One region of the Bacillus sp. NPDC094064 genome, then DNA from elsewhere that is predicted to be linked to it. Evidence: riboswitches for the same ligand, from Rfam matches in the RefSeq annotation. Region 1 holds a riboswitch; each other region holds the start of a gene.

Region 1 (8,381 bases):
AATCGTTCAAAAAGAATGGCGTACTGTCGATTACTTACAAAAAACAGTACAAACAATTTATGGAATATTCAAAGATTTAGAAGATCACTTATTTGAAAAGTATCCGTTCCTAGGAAAGTATTTACCAGAAGAAATCGTCTTCGTTACTTCTCAGGAGCTGGAAGATAAATATCCAGAATTAACACCGAAAGATCGTGAACATGCAATTGCGAAAGAACACGGTGCAGTCTTTATTATCGGAATTGGTGATGTACTTCGTTCAGGTGAAAAACATGACGGACGTGCAGCTGATTATGACGATTGGAAATTAAACGGTGACATTTTATTCTGGCACCCAGTACTACAAGCTTCATTCGAATTATCATCAATGGGAATTCGTGTTGATAGTAAATCACTTGATGAGCAATTAACGAAAACAGGTGATGACTTCAAACGTGAGTATGATTTCCATAAAGGGATATTAGAAGACGTACTACCATTAACAATTGGTGGTGGTATCGGACAATCAAGAATGTGCATGTATTTCCTACGTAAAGCACATATTGGTGAAGTTCAATCTTCTGTATGGCCTGACGATTTACGTGCAGCTTGTAAGAAAGAAAACATTCATCTGTTTTAATAGAAGTGAGAAGAGTCAGTAGTATTTCCTAGGAAAGAGTATGACGATTAATTTGAGTGTTTTATAATGATTTTTGGATGTCAATAATATGTTAAAAAGCTGTTTGTATAGAATCTTGAAATCTATGCAAACAGCTTTTTATTTATAAATAGGAAGGAAATAGATTTATATGACTTTTGTAAGTTGCAATAAAAATATTAAATTATACCATTTGTACTAAAGGCTCAATTTTCGCCATAAATGATTGATGCAGCGCCTCAACACCTGTAACTAAATGAAGGCGGTCAATAACGACAGATACTTTAATTTCTGATGTACTTACCATTTTAATATGAATATCTTCTTCTTTTAAAGTAGTGAACATATTTGCAGCGACACCTGGGTTAGATACCATACCAGATCCTACAATTGATACTTTTGCTAAATGATTTTCATGTTCTACTGACTCATAGTGAAGAGTTTCTTGATTTTGTTCCAACACTTCTAAAGTTTCTCTTAAATCATTAGAGTGAATGGAGAAGGAGAGATGAACAGTTCCTTCATTTGTAATACTTTGAATGATAATATCTACATTAATGTGTGCTGCTGCTAATGTAGAGAAAACTGTTGAAAGTGAGCCTTGTTCCAATCCTTTAATTGTGACACGTGTAATATTATCCTCAAATGCAATACCTTTAACGATTGATTGTTGTTCCATGTTACATTCTCCTTTTACAATTGTTCCGTTTTCTTGTTCCATACTTGAGCGGACTTCTAAAACGACATTATGATTTTTAGCAAATTCAACAGCACGCGGATGTAATACGCCAGCACCGAGGTTGGCAAGCTCTAACATTTCGTCATAAGAAATTTCATCTAATTTGTAAGCCGTTTTTACAACTCGTGGATCAGTCGTGTATACGCCTGTCACATCCGTATAAATATCACATTTTTTCGCTTTTAATGCCGCTGCTAATGCGACAGCGGTCGTATCAGAGCCACCACGTCCAAGCGTTGTGATTTCACTTTCTATACTCATACCTTGGAAACCAGCTACGATAACAATTGTGCCTTCAGCAAGATAAGACTGAATACGATCTGTATTAATGTCAGTAATCCGTGCACTACCATGTACAGATTCTGTCGTAATACCAGCTTGCCATCCTGTTAATGAAATGGCGTTATAGCCTTTTGTTTGTAATGCCATTGTTAATAATGAAATGGTCACTTGTTCTCCTGTAGATAGAAGCATGTCCATTTCACGTTTACTTGGGTTTTCCGTAACAGCGTTAGCAAGTGCTACTAGTTCATCCGTGCTTTTGCCCATTGCCGAAACGACAGAGACAACGCTATGTCCCCTTTCATATTCTTCAATAATTAAATTTGCTACATGTTGAATGCGTTCGACGCTTCCGACAGAAGTGCCACCAAATTTTTGTACAATCGTTTCCATTACGAATTCCTTCTTTCGTCCATTTTTAAGAATAGGTTAGGACATATGCAAATCCCAATATTCCTGTAGTTACCAGAGAGAAAAACAAAAAACACCATCTCAAATAAGTGAGGATGGTGCTGTTACAGGAAAAGGGAAACAGAAAACGGAGCTAATAAAAAAACCGCCAAAAAAGGAATATCATGAAAATGATATCTCTTTTTTGTAGATAGCTCTTCATACGTACATGTTTGTACATATGACAGTTCTGTTTCTATTCGAAAACAGCCCCAATTGATAAATGCAGAGAAGTTTATCAATTTCGGCAACACTTCCTTTCTTCTAATTTCATAGACATCTCTGTGTCTCCATTAGAATACTTATAAGTATTGCAACCTCTATCTCACGTTTTAGGCGAGAGTGTTTGATTTATAAAGTTGTGGGTAACATTTGTTTTATAATAATTTAAATTTTCCGGGGAATCAAGTGTTTTATGTATTTTTTTAAAATTCTTTCTATTTACGGGGGAGTTTGTGAAAAATGTAGCAAAATAAACTCATTGCATGTACATTAAAAATATAGTGCACTGGAGGTGGAAGAATGCAAAGGAAAAAACCTATTTATGTTTCGATAGAAATGGAAACAACGATAGAGAAATTATGGGAATATACGCAAGAACCAGACATACATACAGAGTGGGATGCTCGCTTTACTGAAATTTCGTATTTAGAGAAAAAAGAGGGAGAACCGCAGCAATTTTTGTATAAAACAAAGATCGGATTTGGACTTGAAATAGCTGGGGAAGGGGAATCGATAGGTGAGATTAGAAAAGAAACTGGAGAACGAATTTCGTCTTTGAAATTTTGGACAGACAATCAATTATCGCTTATACAAATGGGGCGTGGGTATTGGAAGTATACACCGAATAATGAATACATTCATTTTGAAACGCAATATGATTATGATACAAGATTTGGCCGTATAGGAAATGTAATAGATTCATATATTTTTCGCCCGTTATTAGGCTCTGCGACTGCTTGGAGTTTTGATGCTTTAAAATTATGGTTAGAAAAGGGACTTCATCCTAAGTTGCTAATTAGAAGAACAATGACATATTGGCTCGTTTGTTTTTTATTTTCTTTTGTATGGCTATATCAAGGGATTGTACCGAAAATAATCTTTACCCATCCAGAAGAAGTGAAAATGCTTTCGGTCATAATTGGTTCAACTGAAAATAGTATTTTTATTCTTAAAATAATTGGGCTGTTAGAAGTTATTTTTGGTGTCATATGGTTACTTCCATTTCCAAAACGAAATGTATTTATACTACATATTTTCATGTTAATAGCCTTAACGATAGCAGCAGGATGTACGAATATCACAAGTTTTACAGAGCCGTTTAATCCAATTACGTTAAATCTGCTTCTAATTGGAGTATCGATTGTCGGTTATATGAATAGCTTCGATTTGCCAAGTGCAAAAAATTGCAAGAGGACGAGAAAGGGATAGTGTATGGCTAATATTTATGAAAGACTATTAGGGGATTCTTATAAAAAACTTCATCCGAAATTGCAGAAACGCTATGAGATTACAGAAGAGAATAGTTTTATTGGGGAAGGAAAGATGGATGAAATTTATGGTGGTTCTTTTTTTGTGAAATTAATATTAAAAATTGCATCGAAGTTTCGAATGTTTTTCTCTGAACGAGGAAAAAAAGTGCCTTTTGTAATACATAATACTGCTGGACGAGATAAAGATGGAAAAGAAATTGTAAAGTGGAATCGCACGTTTTATTTTCATGATAAGGAAAGATATTTTAATGCGGTTATGCAGTTGGATGAAAACGAAAATGAAATTGTAGATTATTTTGGTGAACCACATTTACTCGTCTCTACATTGAATTTTCATATTGATGGGTTAGGGGCAATGCATATTTCTTCAAAGAAACAATGGCTTTATATGTTTGGAAGAAAAATCTCTTTACCGAAACTTTTATACGGAGAGGCAAAAATTGTTGAAAGTTATGATGACGAATTACAATGTTTTCGAATTTATGTTCAAGTACGAAATCCGTTAATTGGTTCGCTATTTTCATATAAGGGAACGTTTGTGGAAAGGAAATAAACGATATGAGAAATATAATATTTGGTCTTGCTTGTTATATTGTTTTTCTAATATGTGAGTGGCCCGATGTAAATCCTGTTGAAGCAATTATATTATTATCTATTTTGTTATTTATACCGATGTCTTTTTGTATTATTGATAAAAGAACACGAAATGGATCGTATTTATTATTTTATAAATCCGTATCGTTTTTATATCCGGTCGCAGCAATTAGTGCAATGTTAGCTTTTGTAACAAATCAATATTTCTTTGCGATAATTTGGTTTGTATATACGGGGATCGTTGCGTTATTTGGTATAAATAGATTACTAGAAAGAGGACGGAAGCCATTAGAAGAAACGGCTATCGATAGTGCGTTTATTTATTTGTTTTTAGGTGGTTTTTGGTTTTTTGCTTCAGTAGCAAACGTATCGATTATGCAGTTTAGTTCTGACATTGTTTTACTTACAGCTGCACACTTTCATTATTCGGTATTTCTATTGCCGTTATCAGCGGGTTTAATTGGGAGGGAGAGAGAAAAGAGAAGTAAAGTATATGATGCAATTATGTTTATTATAGTCATTTCACCGATGACAGTTGCGATTGGAATTACATACTCAAGGATATTTGAATTTTTTGCAGTGTTCCTATATTTATGTGCTATTTATGGTTATGGGATTTATGTTTGGCGCACGAAATTTAATGCTATCAGCGCAAAGATTCTTTTAATCATTTCGTCTAGTACGCTCATGGTCACAATTATGTTCTCACTCATATATTCATATGGGAATTTGAAACAAGTAATGACGATTACAATTGTACAAATGGTTTGGGTTCACGGTGTTGTAAATGGGATTGGAGTAGCGCTACCGGCATTTGTTGGTTGGATGATGGAAAAGAGTGCTCCCAATTATAAATACTATGGAAAACCAATGAGTCGGTTAAGAGGAAGTGTAACAATTGGTGAGACGTTTTTACATAGTAGGAATTTAGTAGATAGTAAGGAATACAAAGGTTTAGTTGATAAAATGAATGACTTTCATAGTGAGGCATTTGACACAGCGAAGATTCCTTTAAGCATTATTCGTTTTTATGAAAATACAACAGCGTATAAGTTACAATCGCATATTAAATGGACTCGTTGGTTCCGCCCATTTGCATTTTGTTATGAGAAAATGAGTAAACGTGTTGGACAAATACATTTAGGAATGGGTGGCAAGTGGGAAACAATGTACGGTTCTATCCTTGGTGTAATCGATGAGAAAGACGGAAGAGAAAACGTAAGAGCTTGGCTAAGAAAAAATGAAGCAGGGAAGTCTATTTTTTTAGCTTTGTATTCAATGCATACCCATAAGAACGATACATATATGAATATCGCATTACCTTTACCATATTCGAATATGACGGGGATTTTAAAATTACGCAATGATAATAATGAGTTAATCATTACTAGTAAGCTAAGAGAAAATGGTAAGGGCGATGAGGGGATTTATTTACATACTCGTTTCTTTACAATCCGTTTACCGTTAGCAGAGACGTTTATTATTAAAGAGGGAAATGGTCAAATGCTAACAGCTCACCATAAAATGTGGATATTTGGAGTTAAGTTTTTAGAAATTGATTATGAGATTAAGAAAATAGAGGAAAAGTAAGAAAAGCTTGGAGAGATTCCGAGCTTTTTTACGTGTGGGCAATTGTCATAGCGACTTGTTTATCTAAATCTTTGTCCCAAACACGTTTAATTTCAAACGTACCTTTTTCAAAAAGTAATGGGGATCTTTCTTTAAACCAACCTTGCATAGGAAGATTTAGTGCTGTATTGATTGGCACCCATACTAATTCACCGATACGATAAACTTAACTAAATCTATACAATTCAATTAAATTTACACAAGTTAGTGCTTCATCGTGTTCTCGCAACCCCGAAGGGACGAGGGGTATAACATTCCACACGAGGCAGTATCGTTACCTCCTATTAACAAGCATTTATTTTACAAGTAAAACTTCATTGTTACGCTAGATCATACACATTGTATAGAGTTGGTGCTCGATGTTATGTGAATTTGGAGGCATAATGATGTATTCTCCTTTATATTTTTTTTTGATAATTTTACCATAGCATAATGGTTTCTTATATAATTGAAAATGTAATATTGGTAATTTTCCGTTATTATGTATGGATTCTATAGTCATTTGGAAAGAGGAGAGGGAAATGCAAGGAGAAATACAAAGAGAGAAAGGTTTAGGGTATGTTGGCAAATTACTGTTGCCAGTTAAAGTGTCACGGCATTTTAAATTTTTGTGGATTGGACAATTGCTTTCAACTTTAGGGAGTTCTATAACGATGGTTATTTTGCCAGTCGTTGTTTACTCATTAACTGGTTCAACGGTTGTAATGGGGATGACTATGGCAATGTACATGCTACCTAATATTCTTGCTTTACCGTTTGCAGGGTTAGTTGTAGATCGAATTGACCGGGTAAAATTAATGTTATTTACAGATATAATCCGCGCTATATTAATGCTATTACTTGCATCGCTTATATTTATGGATTTGCTAACGATTACCCTTTTATATGTCCTTGTTGCTTTATACGGACTTATGGAAGGAATATTCCAGCCGGCGTATTCAGCTGTAAGAGCAAAAGTGTTTGTACCAGAAATTCGTAATGCGGCTAATGCACTCACGCAAATGAGTAATCAAGGCATACGATTAATCGGACCGGCACTTGGTGGATTAATCGTATCAGTTGCATCTGCTGGGATAGGGTTTGGACTAGATGCAGCAACGTATTTATTATCATTTTTCTGTTTATTATTTTTAAAAGAAATTAAGTTTAAGAAAGTAAACTCGATTGAAAGGAGTAAGATCGATTATAAAAAAGAGTTTATGGAAGGGGTTTTAGTTTTAAAAAGTCATCCGTGGCTGTGGATTACAATTTTAGTGTTTTCTTTCGTAAACATTTGTTATGCCGGCATTATCGTCGTATTAATTCCATGGTTGTTTAATGTTCACCATCATTTTGAAGCTTACGTATATGGACTAGGCATGGCAGCTTCTGGTGTTGGTGCTGTAATCGCCGCACTAATATTTGGCGGGAGGGAACGATGGCATAAAAGAGGATTACTTGCCTATGGAGGTGTTTTAATTAGTGGTATCGCTCTACCAATTATGCCGTTCATTTCTTGGCCACCTGCTTTAATATTCTTAATGGCAATCGAAGGATTCGGTATGATGATATTTGGACTTATTTGGGAAACGAGTTTACAAGAACTTGTTCCAGAAGAAACATTTGGAAGAGTAGCAAGCCTTGATATGTTAGGTTCTTTCGCTTTATTGCCATTAGGATACGTAGTTGTTGGTTGGCTAGCGAATGTAATAGGTGGCGAGATAACGATTGTATTGCTAGCAATTTTAGTGATTATTACAATAGGTATGGCATTGTCTGTGCGGAGTATTCGTCGATTTGATTGATGATAGGGGAAAGGGGACAGCGTATATGACGATAGAAAATTTGAAAGATATAGTAGTAAGGCAACTAGAAAGCAAATACACTTTGCAAGAAAAGGTTTTTGAAGCAAAAAATTTCACGGTCTATATCGCTACTCATATAGAAAATAATATAGTATATAATCGATTATTATTAATAAAGCATTTTTATAATAAAAAGCCTTCTGTACATATTTGGCACAAGCAAATTAGTACGGAAGCAACTGAACTGGAAATTACAAAAGAAGTGACAGAAGCGATCCAATCAGGTTTCATAAATGAAGGCTAAGTTCAGAACTTAGTCTTCATTAAATACAAATGTTTGTTTCATCTTTTTATCCTCATTTACCGGATGACCGTTGTAAGAGAAATTATTTTCTTCCCAAGTAATGACGACTTTGAAATTATGGCTGTTAAAGTCTAATGGGAATACTATGTAGTCAAAGTTTGTATGACTTTTAGAAACTTTGTTATTTAATGTAGTAGGATTAAAAGTAGCTTTAGAGGTAGGAGTGTTATCAAGTATTTCCACAGCTACGTTTGATACATCATTACCGATATTTTTTACAAGTAAACTATACGTATCGTATACATCCTGTTTTGGCTGCACTGCTTGCTTCTTTACGTTATGAGATTTATCAATTTCGATATACCACTGTTTAGACTTTGACGCAATTGGTAGTGATTGAAATGTGTATGCACTTGCTTGTATTGGTAGTGCTAAACAGGTTAGTGCAAAGAGAGAAAATATTTTTCGT
Region 2 (8,381 bases), on a different contig from region 1:
AGCTGTAATACCACTTATTCCCACTCTTATTGGATGGGTTAAGTTTAATTTTAAAATATGATCTACAATTTTTTTTATGTGGTTTTTACGGTTCATGATATTTCCTCCTACAATAAGTTTACATAATATAATTATGAGTAAGAATTTATGTCACTATTTGTCGGTAAGTCGATATCCTATGTCGAATCGTCGATATACCGAAAAAATCGTTGATATATTTTTAGTTACGAAAGATATATTTGAAAAATCGTTGATATATTATTATTCGCTTACTTCCCCTTAAACCCTCGATACAAAGCAGTCCGTAACTCCTGTTTATATTCTTCAATTTCCGGCATATCGAGTTCTTCTGCTAGTCTGATAGCCAATTCAATATCATACGGTACTCGTACGAGTTGGATGGAAAAACTCGTTGCTTCTTTTTCATTGCAAGTTCCTTCAAAAATTAAATAGGATGCTTGTGTAATTTCAAGAGAATTTCCTACACTACCAGCATTACATAACGTTTTCCCTCTGAAATTTTGAACAAATGCTTGGTGAACGTCACCGTAACAAACGACATCTGGTTGTCTTTCTCCTTCTATATTTTCCGTCAAATCACTATTTTCGAACATACTAATACGCTCTTCTCTTGTAGCATGTGGTTGAATTCTTTCGTATAAACTTCTCGGTGATGCGTGGAACATACGAATGAGTTTCCCGCTCATATAAAACTCGATTGAAAATGGTAAACTTCTTAAATACTCATTTTGTTCTTCTGATAGTTGTTTTTGATGCCATTTTAACGCTTCAAATTCAGTCGGTTTTGTTATAAAATCATCCCAGTTTCCCATTACGACTACTTCACATTCTTTACGAATAATTTCAATTACTTCGCTTGAATGAGGGCCTTTTCCGACTAAATCTCCAAGACAAATAATGCGCTCGATTCCTCTTAATTTAATATCTTGTAGCACAGATTCTAAAGCTGGAATATTACCATGTATATCTGAAATTACTGCTATTTTATCCATATGAATTCCTCCGTTATTTATTGTTTATTATATCTACATGTTGTGATTGATACCATTCTGGAATATAGGATGAAAAATGATTATGATCTTCTAAAATTCGATTTACTCTCTCTTTCAATATATGTACAAACTACCTAACACTTCATGCTCTCGTTTATTTTCCCCTTTAAACTCCACTGCAAAAGGATATTCGCCTTGATTCTTCAAGCATTCTAGTACTAATCCTTCCCCAATTGGTGCACAAAACTGTACATGAATGTCACCAAATGATACGCTTTGACACTCTGCATTCCATTCTTCATTTTTCACGATCCGGCTTGCCGTTAGCCCCATTACTTCTTTCCATTTTCGCACCGTTTCTCGAACGTTTTTCACCGCGTAATGAATCGTTTCAATTTGTTGTACTTTGTTTTTATGCTCAGTGATCGTCCCTATTTTCTGTAAATCGCTTCTTCTTTCTTCATCTGTTTCATTCCACTGTATAAAGAAAGGTAGTTTTGGTCCGGTCTCTTCTTGCTTTACAAATAACATTTTCCATTCTAAAAGACGGCCATCTTTTCTCATACGTTTCCCTTCAAATGGTCCAATCGTTTGTATGCCATGCTTTCTGAACTTAACTGCTAATTCTTCAATTGCACCTGTTCGAATTGCGATTTGTAGCATTCCTTCTCCAGCTTGTAATTTCACGACCGTTTCCTGCACTAATGGATTTTCTGCTTCTTTCGCTTTTTCTTCATGCTGGACTGCTAAAAACTCTATATATGATAAGTCAAAATAACATAAACTATTCCAAGTACCCCAAGTCGTATGTTGTCCACCTAATGCAGTATGAAATCCACGCTCCTGCATTTGTTTTGCTGCTTCCTCCGGTGTGCCATGCACTGCATGAACGAGATGATCAAATGCTAACATTGTCTTTCTCCCCTTTCTCTCCATCCTTTTATTGTATATTTTATTTTTCTTTCATTCAATTCAAAAAACTTTAAAACCTAGTTGATTTATACGATTAATGTGTATTATAATAAAACAAATCTAATTATTGCTGATTGGAAAAACCAAAGGCACTTTTCTCATATGGGAAAAGTGCCTTTTTCATTTATTTATTACAGGGGGAATATTTATGCAGAAATTAATTGTATTTGCTATTATTGGGTTTTTCGCTCAATTGATTGATGGAGCACTCGGAATGGCGTATGGGGTAACCTCTACTTCTCTATTATTAATGTTTGGTATCGCACCGGCTGTAGCTTCCGCTTCTGTTCACTTAGCTGAAGTCGTTACAACTGCCGCTTCTGGTGCATCTCACATTAAATTTGGAAACGTGGATAAATATACCGTTTCCAGGCTTACGTTACCAGGAGCAATTGGTGCATTTATTGGGGCATGTTTTTTAAGTAATTTACCTGGCAATGTGATTAAACCGTACATTTCAATATTTTTATTCACTTTAGGGGTTTATATTTTATTACGATTTCTTATTCAAAAACAAATTGTCGCTTCAAAAAAACGTATGTCTGCCAAACAACTTGTACCGCTCGGTTTATTCGCTGGATTCGTCGATTCAACTGGCGGTGGTGGCTGGGGTCCAATTACGACACCTGTGCTACTTGCAAGAGGAAATGAAGCTAGAAAAGTGATTGGCTCTGTAGATACGAGTGAATTTCCTGTTTCGCTCGCTGCAACAATCGGCTTCTTCATCTCACTTGGCTGGGAACAAGTAAGCTGGGTTTGGGTATTCTCCTTAATGCTTGGCGGTATTGTTGCAGCTCCAATTGCAGCATGGTTAGTACGCATCGTTCCATCTCATTTACTTGGCGTATTAGTTGGTGGTCTTATTATTTTTACGAATATACGTACACTACTTACAACATTTAAAGTGGATCCAACTATTATTTCACTTTCTTACGTGGCAGTTGGTCTTGTCGTTATTATATCTATTTTTATTGCTGTCCGTAATCATTCGAAACATTCGACAATTGGATACCCGACAGATCAAAAACAAATACTACCTTAATTACAAAAATACCGCCCGATTTATTTCGAGCGGTATTTTTCTATTTTCCAATTGATCATCGTTTCTGTAGCTTCTACTCTCTTCATATGTAATTTTTCTAATACACGGATTGAACCATAATTATCTTGAAGTGTCTCTGCAATAACCGTTTCTACTTCTCCTGTCTGAAAAGCCCACTTTATTAATTCAGCTACAGATTCTGTAGCATATCCTTTATTCCAATATTTCTCAATAAAACCGTAACCAATTTCTACTGTACCATTCTCGCTTGGTTTCCCTTTAAAACCTATATCCCCTAGTACGATGTCATCTTCTTTTCGAATGACATACCATGCGCCCCAAGGTAATAAAGCCGCATCTTCTTTTACATGTTCTACATGGCCTATAATATGCGGACCACTGTTATACCCTTGTTTTTCAGCAACACGAAACATCTCTTCTGTACATGGTACTATATAGAGCCTTTCCGTTTCTAATTTCATAATGATTTCCCCTTTTCCTTTAAACGTTTATCTCATTATAACAAAAAATATGACCACATTATGAATGTCGAATTATATTTTCCGAATTTTCTTTTAATTTTAAAGGGTTTTTCATCATTTTTTGCGAAACATTTGTATAACAATTTCTTTCTTTATTTTTTGTTACATAACAGTAGGTTCGGGTGGAGTTTTGCAAACGTTTCCTAAACAATAACCGATATTTTTTGACTTTTCCTAACAAAATCCCTTGCAATATATTCAGAAAGTGATTACAATTGCGATATATTAAAAATCTTAGCAATATATAAATCCTCATCAGTCCGATGAGGTAGAGGTTGCGACTTTTAAAAGTAAAATGGACGAGACACAGAGAATGTCACCGACTCCGTTTGAAAGGAAAAGTTGCCGAAGTTTATATTTCTTCTCTGGAACTATAAGCTGGGGCTGTCTCCGAAAGGAACAGAACTGTCACGTTTACAAAATTACCGTGTAAACGTGGGGTGCTATCTTAACGGAAGGGTATGATGGGGTGGTTATTTGTGAAACGTTCCGCCAAATTCCTTTGGCGGTTTTTTGTACTTTTCTCCCCCCGCTCCTTCCTATCTTACAAGAAAAGGAGTGTTGAACATGAATAGCGCAACGAATCAAACTACCTCTAAAACGCAAACTACACAAGGAAAAGGTGAATTAAAACGTAGTTTAAAATCAAGACACCTTACGATGATTTCTCTCGGTGGTACAATTGGTACCGGACTATTTCTTGCCAGCGGTGGTGTTATCCATACAGCTGGACCTGGTGGTGCATTAGTTGCATACGCCGCAATTGGTATTATGGTTTATTTCTTAATGACAAGCTTAGCAGAACTCGCAGCATACATGCCTGTAACTGGATCTTTCAGCACGTATGCAACAAAATTTGTTGATCCATCACTTGGTTTCGCACTAGGATGGAACTATTGGTATAACTGGGCAATTACGATAGCGGCTGAACTCGCAGCTGTATCGTTAATTATGAAATTTTGGTTTCCAGATACACCTTCACTCGTTTGGAGTGGCCTTTGTTTAGCTATTATTTTCCTTTTAAACTACTTATCTGTTAAAGGGTTTGGTGAATCTGAATATTGGTTCGCACTTATTAAAGTAGTTACGATTATTATCTTTTTAATTGTCGGTTTTATGATGATTTTCGGCATTATGGGCGGCGAATCTGTTGGCTTTAAAAACTTCACTGTTGCAGATGCACCATTTAACGGCGGCATTATGGCAATTATCGGTGTATTTATGGCAGCTGGTTTCTCCTTCCAAGGTACTGAATTACTTGGGGTAGCTGCTGGTGAAACGTCTGATCCAGAACGCAATATTCCGAAAGCAATTCGTTCGATCTTTTGGCGTATTCTTTTATTCTATATCCTTGCGATTCTCGTTATCGGTTTATTAATTCCTTACACAACTGAAAGCCTTGCTGCAAGTGATGTTACAGTAAGTCCATTTACACTTATTTTTGAAAAAGCGGGCGTTGCCTTTGCTGCTTCTGTTATGAACGCTGTTATTTTAACTGCCGTACTATCTGCTGGTAACTCTGGTATGTATGCATCAACTCGTATGCTTTGGGATTTAGCTCGCCAAGGCAAAGCACCGAAGTTCTTAGGGAAATTGGATAGCCGCGGCGTACCTGTTAACGCATTAATCGTAACATCAATTGTTGGTAGTGTCGCTTTCATCGCTTCTTTATTCGGTGACGGCGTTGTATACATTTGGTTATTAAACGCATCTGGAATGTCTGGCTTTATCGCATGGGTTGGGATTGCAATTAGTCATTATCGTTTCCGTAAAGCATATATCGCACAAGGAAAAGATTTAAAAGACTTACCATATAGAGCAAAATGGTTCCCGTTCGGTCCAATCTTCGCATTTGCACTTTGTGTCATCGTCATTTTAGGACAAAACTATGGCGCATTTATGGGAGAATCTATCGATTGGAACGGTGTATTCGTTTCTTACATCGGTTTACCACTTTTCTTAGTACTATGGTTAGGATATAAATTTACGAAGAAAACAAAAGTGATTCCACTTGATAAATGTGAACTAAAATAAAAGTGCAACGAGCAAACAAATTTGTTTGCTCGTTTTTTATTGCAATGCTTCTCCCTTCCCTATTGCTCCTGTTTTTGCAATAATAAAGGAAATATACATAAAGGTTGGGATACTATGAACATTCGTATTACTGATGAAGCAAAAGCAGCTATACATAGATTAGAACGTGAAGATAAAAAGATCATTCGCATTAGAGGGACAATGACAAACTCTTGTAGCATTTTCGTTGATGTGGATTTAATTTGGGATACTTATCATGCCGATGATATTGTATATGAAGATGCTGATTTCATCGTACAAATGGATTCATTCACGAAAGACTATACTGGTGATACAGTGAAACTGGATTATAAGACGACAGGTTTTAGTATTACAACGCCTAGTGAAACTTTGGTTTATGGGTTGTCGATTAAAAAATAAAATTTGTTTTCAACTGACCACTGAGGTGAAAATATGGGTAAATATGTTCCGTTAAAATTTTTATTTAATGAAGAATTAGCAGAAAAAATGGCTGATTCTATTTGTAAACATGATCCTAATTTCTCTAAAAAAACCTTTGTAGCTTCCGTAACATGTAAAGTTGAAAATTTAGAATTAAAGCAACGTATTGAAGTAATCGCAGATGAATTACACACTACATTACAAAAAGATTTCAGTGAAGCAATACATATATTACTGAAAATATTGGGACCAGAAAATACAACAGAAGTAGGCACATTTACAAACGGATATATGTATATGCCTATTGCAAAATACGTTGAAAAATACGGGCTTAACGATTTTGAATCCTCATTCAATGCTATGTATGAAATAACAAAAAGGAATACTGCTGAATATGCCATTCGGCCTTTTCTTGAAACATATCATGAAGACACACTAAACATATTACAAAAGTGGATTCATGACGACAACAGCCACATTAGAAGATTAGTTTCTGAAGGTACTAGACCAAGACTTCCTTGGGCTAAAAAAATGGGAGCTCTGAAAGGTGATTTTAAGAACAATTTAAAACTTCTTGAACCATTAATGAATGACCCTTCTAAATATGTTCAAAAATCTGTAGCCAATCATATTAATGATATTACGAAAGAAAATAAAGAGCTCGTTTTTCAATGGTTACAGCAATTACGCGATAACCAGCATCCAGTTAACCCTTGGATTATAAAACATGGGTTAAGAACGGTAATTAAAAATGGTACTTTACCAAAGGATTTTTCTTTTTGAGTATTTTACACAAAAACGCTTATGCTTCAAAAATGAAGTATAAGCGTTTTTGCTTTTTGAATAGGCTCTGTTAGTCACAGTAATGAAAGCACTAAGCAACATATTAAAGAATTTCTATTAACATCATTTATATTTGAAATGACTTACACATTTGACAGTTTGCGATTGTCAAAATTTAATGTGTAGTTCCGATTAAAACTTTGTAATCTGAATAGTTCGATAATAATTGATTAAAGAAAATAATATAATATAAGATAAGATAATCTAATTATTAAATCTATACACAGAAAGGAGAATTACTTTGAAAATAATGAGAATTCTACTTCTATCAGCAATAGTCTTACACTCTTTCGTTTTAAGTGGTTGCCAAAGCTCAGATAAGCAAACAGGAACAAAAGCAGTACAAACAACAAAAGACGTGCGGGAAATTGCTTGGAATTCGCTTACTGACTCGGAACGAAAAGAAATTGTCGGTGATTGGAAAGACGCAAAAGTAAGTAAAGTAACAGCAGACACAAAGAGATTTAGTTTAATTGACCCTTCCTTCGATGGTAAAGAAGTGTCAATGGTTACGTTAAGTTCTAAAAAAAGTGCTTTGTTGGGCGACATTATCAAACTTGTTGATGAAAAAACACAAAAAGTTATCGGGAGAGTAATGAGAAAATAATACTATTTTAGCAACTCTCCACTTACACAATTATGAGGGACGAACTATACTAATACTGTGTAATAAAATAGGAAACCCCTAAGTATATGTTGGGTTTCCTAAATTTTTTACAGATTATCAACATTAAAATTTAACAGCGCCTTTGAATAAAGAAATAACAAACGTAAAAAGTACTTTAAACTTCTTCTTTACACCATTATTTTACTAACTCTTCTACGGTATTACTTTTCTTAATTGCTTCTGATGATAGCCAGAGTGAATAACTTGTTCTATCCTTGTTCGTCAAAAATATGTCAAATTCCTTATTATGTAGTTCTTCTTTAAGAATAGTGACTACCTTTCTCAAATCCTCTATTACATAGGAATCATCTTTATATTTAATCTCACTGTCATTGAAAACTAAAGTCACTTTATACTCTGGACAATTGCCGTCTTTTGGGTGTGGACAAGTAATATCTTTAATTACGAAACGATCATTTTGGATTTCATTTAACCTTTCATCTACTTTTGTTTCAGTTTGAATCAAGTATGTCCAATAACTGCTTACAGTATTTTTCATTGCTAGAAGCAGTTCTTCTTTCGTTATAGCTTTTTGCACATTATTAAAAGGGAAGCCTATAGATTCACCATTATGATCCTCAATTTCAAGTTCTGTTATTTTTCTATTACTCTTCTGAATGAATTGGAATAGAGCATATAAACGATCTAATTCTGCTGATTCAAATTGACTGTAATCTATCTTGTCACTCGTTTTTAAAGTTAATAATAACTTATCAGTTGGTTTTCTCCCTATATTATCATCATCCAATATATATTGGAGAGCATTTTCATTTTCAGATTCCACGTAACCTAATTTTTTAATTTCTTCTAGCATTGGTTTGAATTTC
Region 3 (8,381 bases), 320 kb from region 1:
AAGATACGAAAGAAGTTTTAATGCTAGCTTATATGAATGAAGAAGCGTATGAAAAAACACTAAAAACGAAAAAAACGTGGTTTTATTCCCGTTCGAGACAATCGTTATGGAATAAAGGAGGTACATCCGGAAACGTCCAATATGTTCAATCCTTGTATTTAGACTGTGATCAAGATTCAATCGTTGTTGTCGTAAAGCAAGTAGGACCTGCTTGTCATACGGGAGAGAAAACGTGTTTTCATTACAAAATTATATAGGGGGATACATATGGAAAATGTCTTTAAGTTATTGTACGAAACAATTGAGGAACGAAAAGAAAATCCACTTCCTGAATCTTATACAAATTATTTATTCTCAAAAGGAGAAGATAAAATTTTAAAGAAAATTGGAGAGGAATGTGCGGAAGTAATCATCGCATCTAAAAATAACGATAAAGAAGAACTAGTAAAAGAAATGGTCGATGTGTTGTATCACTGTTTTGTTCTATTAGCTGAAAAAAATATTGCACTGGAAGATGTCATACGAGAAGTGAAAGAAAGAAATGGAAAGCTTTCGAGAGTAGGAGATCGAAAAGAAATAGATACATTATAAGGGGGAATACATATGAAAGTGGATTATCACCTTCATTTAGAAGAAGGACCGTATTCAATAGGGTGGCTTGCTAAAATAAATGAAGCAATGGAATATTATGAGCCGCTTCCAGAAGAAAGGCATTCTATCGATTGGCTTATGAAAACACAAGAGCGTTTGCAAAGACGTGTGAAGGAAGGGCCATTTACAGCCAAGTGGATCGATTTATATTTAGAAGAAGCGTTGCAAAAAGGTATAAAAGAAGTTGGGATTGTTGATCATTTATATCGTTTTCATGAGGCGAAAGGATATTATGAAAAATATGTAGATATTAGTGATTCGAAGCTTGGTCGTTTACAGAAGGAATGGTTGGACCAAGTAAGAGTCGTTTCACTATACGATTTTACAAAGGCGATTGAAGAGGCGAAAGAACGTTGGAGTAAAAGGGGCGTCACGCTTAAACTTGGAATTGAAGCGGATTATTTTATTGGTTGTGAAGAAGAGCTGAAAAAATTATTAGCGCTAGGAGATTTTGATTATGTAATTGGTTCTGTTCATTTTTTAAACGGCTGGGGGTTCGATAATCCAGATACGAAGGAGTATTTTGAGGAACACGATTTACATGCATTATATGATACGTTTTTCAAAACTGTTGAGCGTGCGGTTCGTTCTGAGCTATTTGATATTATAGCTCATCTTGATAACATAAAAGTATTTAATTACAGGTTGGATGAGAATGAACAGCTTTCTTATTATAAGAAAATTGCTCGTGCGCTAGTAGAAACAAATACTGCAACAGAAATAAATGCAGGACTGTACTATCGCTATCCAGTTCGTGAAATGTGTCCAAGTCCGCTCTATCTACAAGTATTAGCTAAACAGGGAGTTCCTATTACGATTTCTTCGGATGCACATTATCCGAATGATTTAGGGAAATACGTAAAAGAAAATGTGCAAACATTACGAGCTCATGGCATCTCTCATATCGCAACATTTACGAAACGAGCAAGGGTAATGAGACCGCTTGAAGAAGAAATGACAATTTCAAAATGAAATGCAATTTTTTGATGAAAACCTTTCTTTTTGTTCAAAATAAGAAAGAACAAAAAGGAGGGTAAAAAATGGCGAAACAACAAAATAAACAAAATGTACAAGGGATAGAGCAACAAGCTTACACTTCTGAAACGAATGCTACATCTCAATCATCTCAATCATCTCAATCGGTTATTGAGGAGCAAATTAGTGATACAGTTGCAGAAGGAACAATTGATGTGAAACTTGGAAAAGAATCACAAGAAAAAGCGTAAAAAGAGGGGAGAGTCACATCTCCTCTTTTCTTATGGATAAAAAAGTGTCGATTTTCAAAACTATAATCAAATTCCTTGGTTTTTATATGTGGATTTCTTACAATAAAAGATAAGAGATGTCTTATTTTTTATAGAAGAGGTGTTAGTAGTGGCAAAAATATTAGTAGCAGGTAAAATTCCAAAAATTGGATTAGAACTATTAAAAGATCACGATGTAGAAATGTATGATAAAGAGGAGTTAATTTCTTTAGATGAATTAACAGAGCGTGTACAAGATAAAGATGCATTGTTAAGTTTACTTTCTACAAAGGTGCCGAAAGAAGTTATTGATGCAGCACCTCATTTAAAGATTGTTGCAAACTATGGTGCTGGTTATGACAATATTGATTATACGTATGCGGGCGAAAAAGGAATTGTAGTATCGAATACACCGAAAGTATCAACTGAAGCGACAGCAGAATTAACATTTGCACTTCTTTTAGCAGCGGCACGTAGAATTCCTGAAGGAGATACGTTATGTCGTACAATTGGATTTAACGGATGGGCACCGTTATTTTTCTTAGGCCGAGAAGTACATGGTAAAACAATTGGAATTATTGGTCTTGGAGAAATCGGGAAGGCAGTTGCAAAACGTGCGAAGGCATTTGGAATGGATGTTTTATATACAGGGCCAAATCGTAAGCCTGAAGCTGAGAACGAACTAGGAGCAACGTATGTAACATTAGAAGAATTATTACAAACAGCAGACTTTATTACAATTAATTGTGCGTATAATCCGAAATTACATCATATGATTGATGAAGAGCAGTTTAATATGATGAAGAAAACAGCATATATTGTAAATGTTTCACGTGGTCCAATTATGAATGAAGCGGCACTTGCTCATGCATTGAAAACGAATGAAATTGAAGGGGCAGCTCTTGATGTGTTTGAGTTTGAACCGAAAATTACAGAAGAACTAAAAGGATTAAAGAATGTTGTGCTTGCTCCTCATGTAGGAAATGCAACATTTGAAACGCGTGATGCGATGGCTGAAATGGCTGTAAGAAATATTTTGGCTGTATTGAACGGGGAAGAAGCAGTAACACCTGTCAATCAAAACGTATTCGTTACAAAATAAAGTGAAACTTTAATGAGAGAGGGGCCATCCCTCTTTCATTATTAGCTCACACCAATTGGGATAAAAATAAACCTTCCGAAAGCGGAAGGTTTATTTTTCTTTATTCGCTTTTTTAGATGGTCTTTGTCTAAGAAATTGAGATAGCATATACAAAATATACAGTGGAATGGCAATGAATAAGAAAACAGAAAAATTACCAAAGCCTGTTTGATACATTGTGATAATGCTTCCAACTAAAAATAGTGTAATAATGATGCTATATCGTGGAATTGGTACATCCTTTAAACTTGGGATACGAATGCGGCTTACCATTAAAAATGCGAACGTTACAAATACTGTAATAAGAACGATTTTTGGAATGGTATTTGAAAATAATGTTAGGAAAGCGACAAGCCCTCCAGCTGCAGTAATCGGAACTCCAGTGAAATATTTCATAGAAGTAGAAGATGGTGTTACATTAAATCGTGCTAAGCGATATGCTCCGAACAGTGGGAATAGTCCCGCTATGTATAGTCCAATGATTCCATAGTTGGAAAAAGATGTGTAATACATTAAAACAGCAGGTGCTGCACCAAATGTTACCACATCAGCAAGCGAGTCAAGCTCTTTTCCCATTTGTGAATCCACACGTAATAAACGAGCAACACGACCATCAAGACTATCTAACATCATCCCGATAAGTACTAAAATAGCAGCTGATTTATAATATCCTAAAGATGCATAGCCGATTGATAAAAATCCGCTATATAAATTTCCGAGCGTAAATAAGTTTGGAATAGCTGCTCTATACAAAATCTGATCCCTTGCTTTCTGTAATAAATTCTTAATTAGTGTATGAAAGTTTACTTATTTTATCATACCATAAATTTATTACTCATACGAAAGAAATTCCCAATTTGTGAAAGATTTCGTAGAAGAATAATTCGAAAAATACGTAAAAAAAGGAAGCAACTTCTATGAAGTTGCTTCCTGAACTATTCAAATTTCGTTGTCATCGTTCCAGTGTTTAATCGATTATTAGGATCAAAACGTAATAAATCTCCATAGATGAGTTTATCGGAAAGTTTTAATTCTGTTTTTGCTTTTTCAATATAAGGCTGACAAAGTGTTAAATCAGTTTCTGCCCCCGTATTTCTTCTGTAGCACATGTTTTTTGTGTAAACATAATCTTCCGAGACGAAGCTACCATCACGCATGATCATAAGAGGGTCTTTTTCTTTAATGAATAAATCAGTTCCAAATTCTACGGATTGATTTGTTTTAATACCAAGTAAATGAAGAAGAGTTGGTTTAATATCAATTTGACCGGATACTTTAGAAATGACTTTTCCTTCTTGACCAGGCACATGAATAATGAGAGGGACGCGTTGTAATTGCATAGAATCAAACGGTGTAATTGCGTCTTTCCCAAGGAACTGAGCCATAGCTGCGTTATGGTTTTCGGAAATACCGTAATGATCACCATAAATGACAATAACAGAATTGTCGTACAGTCCTTCTGCTTTCAATTGATTAATAAATAATTTAAGAGCTTCATCTGTGTAACGAACAGTTGGGAAGTAGCGGTTTAAAACGTCGCTTTCTGAATTAAATTCATCAACATATTGATCTTCCGGATTTAGAAGAAACGGAAAATGGTTTGTTAAAGTAATGAATTTTGTATAGAACGGCTGCGGTAAAGATTTTAGTTTTGGAATAGATTGCTCAAAGAACTCTTTATCTTTTAATCCCCAGCCGACAGACATTTGTTCTGTGCCTACGTAATCATTTAAATTAAAGTAACGATCATATCCAAGCGCAGGATACATTACATCACGATTCCAAAACGATTTATCGTTTGAATGGAAGACAGCAGAAGAATATCCGTATTTCTTCAATTGTTCTGGTGTAGCTGTATATTCATTTGTTGCATGAGTAAAGAATACAGAACCACGATCTAACGGATAAAGTGAATTTTCAACGATAAATTCAGCATCAGAAGTTTTACCTTGTCCAGTTTGATGATAGAAGTTATCGAAATAAAAACTATCTTTAATAAAGTCATTTAAAAATGGTGTAATCTCTTTTCCATTTATTTTTTTATTAATAACAAAACTTTGTGTAGATTCCATTGAAATTAAAATTACATTTTTACCTTTTGCAGCTCCAAATAAGTTTTTATCAGCTTGCTTATCTTTTGCGTCTGTATAGTTTTTAATTTCAGAGAATCCGTCTCCGCTTGCAAATACACGTTCAGCCGAAGATTTAGATTGAAGTGTAATATCAAATAGGTGATATGTGTATAAACCTAAATTTTTCACGACAGTTTGACGGTCAAATGAGCGTGAGAACATTTGTGGTTTATAAATAACGGAAACAACAATTTGCAGTGCTAATAATGCTGTTACACCACTAAAGAAAGTTCGCTTCTCAGAGCGGGAAAGTGGTGTTCTATCACAAAATGACGGGTATTTACGCGAAATAAACATTAAAATAATTGCATCTGCAAATAAAAGTAATGTTTTATACGTAAAGAGCTCTTTTATACTCGTCCCTAAGTCAGCCATATTATTCGTTTGGAATAAAACTGGGAACGTAACAAAATCGTTATAAAACCCATAAAACATTGCGTTTCCAAATAAAATAAATGACAGTATAAAACTGATGCCAATTATAATTCGGTTTCGATATTTAGATGCAAGTAAAGCAAAACCGAAAAATAAAAGTAGCGATGCTAGTGGATTAATAAAAAGCATAAATTCTTCAAAGAAGTTATCAATTTTAATATCAAATGCTAGCTTGTACACAATATATGTTTTAATCCATAATAAAACGACTGCAATGAGTGCAAATCGCAGTTTTGGAAATAAACGTTGCAGCATAATATACTCCTCTCCTAAAAAGCATGACAGTTCTTGTGAGCCTATTGAATTAGCGCCTCACTTTATATATACGAACAGTCCTTTGTTATTATGATTATTATACTATGAGTATCATTATACGAAAATAAAAGGGAGTTGTGGACTTTTTTATAATAATTGAGTAGAAAAAGAGTGGTGGGAGACAATAAAATGGAGTTTCTTTGTATGATAATGATCGTGCGCAGAAAGAATCACGTAATAATACGGAGGTTATAATGCGAAAATTATTATATTGTATAGCATGCAGTAGTTGTATCCTTTTTGCTTCACCGAGTGTTTCAATAGCTCAATATGATGCCCCTCTTATGGAAGATGCACTTTATTCTGTTTTATTTCCAAAAATAAATAAAGCAATTGAAAAACAATATGGGAGCTTGAAACCTTATCAATGTCCTAAAATTATTAGTTTAAAAAAAGTGTATAGTGGTGCATATTTATTTCAAGCGAGTATCGAAGTGACGAAGTATGAGCGAATTGGTGGGAAAATTGCTCCACCATTTGAAAAAGTAACAATTACATTTAATAACGATGAAGGCGAATGGGAAGTAACAAAGATTATAGTAAAGCGCTTACCAAATGACACGGAATTAAACTGCAAAAAAACAATATAAAAAATTGTTTGACAAATAAAATGGTCCTTTGGTATTGTTAATAGCAACAATTAGATGTTTGAAAATTAAATAGACTTACCTCATCTACTCTCAAAGGTAGAGGCCGCGATAGGAAAGAGTAAGCTATGGGAGATTTAGTGGAATCTGTGATCATAGGTTGAAAGGGACTATTGCCGAAATATAAGAATGACCACCTTATTCATATATTGGGACTACATTGAATAAATGTAGTACTGTCATAAGATTTATTTTATGGAGAGCTATTTGGAGATGTTGATGCGGTTTCTTATTTTGAGAAGATAACACCTTGTTTATTTTTTCAATATATATTTTTCCTAATAAGAAACGCGTGTGAACATTGTTCCGCGCGTTTTTTGTCTATCTAAAAGCGTGCTGCAATGAATAGAAGATTGGGGTTATGAGTTTTAGAGGAAATAAGGGAGGAATTCAAATGTATTTACACGGCACAAGCCGAATTAATGGGCAAGGACACTTAGAAATTGGAGGGTGCGATACGACGCAGCTAGCAAAACAATACGGAACACCACTTTATGTATACGATGAAGAGTCTATTCGAGGGAAATGTCGTGCATTTCATCGTGCTTTTCAAGAAAGTGGTTTCTCTTATCAAGTAGCATATGCAAGCAAGGCGTTCTTGTGCATGGAGATGTGCCGAGTAGCTCGTGAAGAGAATATGTCATTAGATGTTGTTTCAGGGGGAGAGTTGTATACGGCGCTCCAAGCAGGGTTTCCGGCATCACGCATTCATTTTCACGGAAATAATAAAACAGAAGAAGAAATGATTATGGCTCTTCAGGCGAATATTGGTTGTTTTGTAGTAGATAATTTCTTGGAATTAGAAATTTTACATGATTTAGCAGTGCAATATGGGAAATTTGTGAACATATTAATCCGTGTAACGCCTGGAGTAGAGGCGCACACACATGAATATATTACAACAGGCCAAGAGGATTCAAAATTTGGATTTGGTGTTTCAAATGGTCAAGCGATGCAGGCGATAGATCTTGCTTTACAAAAATCAAATTATAATGTGTTAGGTATTCATTCGCATATCGGATCACAAATATTTGAAACAGCTGGTTTTGTTCGAGCAATTGAAGTTCTACGCCATTTTTTAGAAGAAGTGAGAGAGCAAACAAACTATGTAGTAAAAGTGTTAAACGTAGGAGGAGGATTCGGAATACGCTACACAGATTCGGATACGCCATTAACACTTGAGACATATGTGCGAGCTGTAACGAGTGCAGTGAGAGAACAATTTACAGTCTGTAACTATCCATTGCCAGAAATTTGGGTTGAACCAGGCCGCAGTATTGTAGGTGATGCGGGAACGACACTTTATACAGTCGGATCTGTGAAAGATATTCCTGGTATAAGGAAATATGTTGCAGTAGATGGTGGAATGACAGATAATTTAAGACCGGCCTTATATAACGCTCGTTATGAAGCGATGTTAGCGAATCGAGGAAATGATGAGAACGAGGAAGTTGTTTCGATTGCAGGGAAATGCTGTGAGAGTGGAGATATGTTAATTTGGGATATTACTCTACCGAAAGTTGCTTCTGCTGATTTACTAGCAATTTCTTGTACAGGGGCATACGGGTACTCAATGGCGAATAATTATAATCGGATTCGTAGACCAGCTGTCGTCTTCGCGAAAGGTGGTACATCACAAATTGTTGTAGAGCGCGAAACATATGAAAATATTATTGGGAACGATCGCATACGTATTAAAGAACTTGTTTAAATGAGAAAAGGAGTTGTTCAGATGGGCAATTCCTTTTTTGTAAAATAAAATAATTAAAATATATCGGAAAACTAGGATTGAAAAAAATCAGAATTGTGATAAAAT

The links. A riboswitch is a leader RNA that binds a small molecule or an ion and turns the genes downstream of it on or off. The one in region 1 is predicted to bind lysine.
Positions count from the first base shown of each region.
Region 2: it holds a riboswitch for lysine, as region 1 does, so the genes downstream of both, ACQKNI_RS02075 (amino acid permease) here and ACQKNI_RS07455 (aspartate kinase) in region 1, are expected to answer to the same signal.
Region 3: it holds a riboswitch for lysine, as region 1 does, so the genes downstream of both, lysA (diaminopimelate decarboxylase) here and ACQKNI_RS07455 (aspartate kinase) in region 1, are expected to answer to the same signal.

Region 1 covers NZ_JBNNUI010000002.1:552,854-561,234, forward strand. Annotated here, with positions in the region: gene asnA (aspartate--ammonia ligase) at 1-619, shown strand, start outside; gene ACQKNI_RS07455 (aspartate kinase) at 822-2,051, opposite strand; lysine riboswitch at 2,253-2,439, opposite strand; gene ACQKNI_RS07460 (DoxX-like family protein) at 2,631-3,539, shown strand; gene ACQKNI_RS07465 (DUF4166 domain-containing protein) at 3,543-4,154, shown strand; gene ACQKNI_RS07470 (YndJ family protein) at 4,160-5,785, shown strand; partial or broken gene ACQKNI_RS07475 (DNA mismatch repair protein MutT) at 5,814-5,978, opposite strand; gene ACQKNI_RS07480 (MFS transporter) at 6,346-7,608, shown strand; gene ACQKNI_RS07485 (hypothetical protein) at 7,634-7,912, shown strand; gene ACQKNI_RS07490 (hypothetical protein) at 7,922-8,381, opposite strand, start outside.
Region 2 covers NZ_JBNNUI010000001.1:383,513-391,893, reverse strand. Annotated here, with positions in the region: gene ACQKNI_RS02105 (hypothetical protein) at 1-96, opposite strand, end outside; gene ACQKNI_RS02100 (metallophosphoesterase family protein) at 270-1,013, opposite strand; partial or broken gene ACQKNI_RS02095 (aminoglycoside phosphotransferase family protein) at 1,027-1,140, opposite strand; gene ACQKNI_RS02090 (VOC family protein) at 1,128-1,925, opposite strand; gene ACQKNI_RS02085 (sulfite exporter TauE/SafE family protein) at 2,134-3,027, shown strand; gene ACQKNI_RS02080 (GNAT family N-acetyltransferase) at 3,048-3,509, opposite strand; lysine riboswitch at 3,831-4,023, shown strand; gene ACQKNI_RS02075 (amino acid permease) at 4,137-5,603, shown strand; gene ACQKNI_RS02070 (iron-sulfur cluster biosynthesis family protein) at 5,718-6,023, shown strand; gene ACQKNI_RS02065 (DNA alkylation repair protein) at 6,057-6,827, shown strand; partial or broken gene ACQKNI_RS02060 (IS1595 family transposase) at 6,900-7,013, shown strand; gene ACQKNI_RS02055 (hypothetical protein) at 7,138-7,494, shown strand; gene ACQKNI_RS02050 (hypothetical protein) at 7,691-8,381, opposite strand, start outside.
Region 3 covers NZ_JBNNUI010000002.1:229,989-238,369, forward strand. Annotated here, with positions in the region: gene hisI (phosphoribosyl-AMP cyclohydrolase) at 1-257, shown strand, start outside; gene hisE (phosphoribosyl-ATP diphosphatase) at 268-591, shown strand; gene ACQKNI_RS05795 (histidinol phosphate phosphatase domain-containing protein) at 604-1,623, shown strand; gene ACQKNI_RS05800 (DUF4025 domain-containing protein) at 1,692-1,877, shown strand; gene ACQKNI_RS05805 (NAD(P)-dependent oxidoreductase) at 2,026-2,997, shown strand; gene pssA (CDP-diacylglycerol--serine O-phosphatidyltransferase) at 3,088-3,789, opposite strand; gene ACQKNI_RS05815 (LTA synthase family protein) at 3,972-5,858, opposite strand; gene ACQKNI_RS05820 (DUF3888 domain-containing protein) at 6,113-6,508, shown strand; lysine riboswitch at 6,598-6,779, shown strand; gene lysA (diaminopimelate decarboxylase) at 6,960-8,276, shown strand.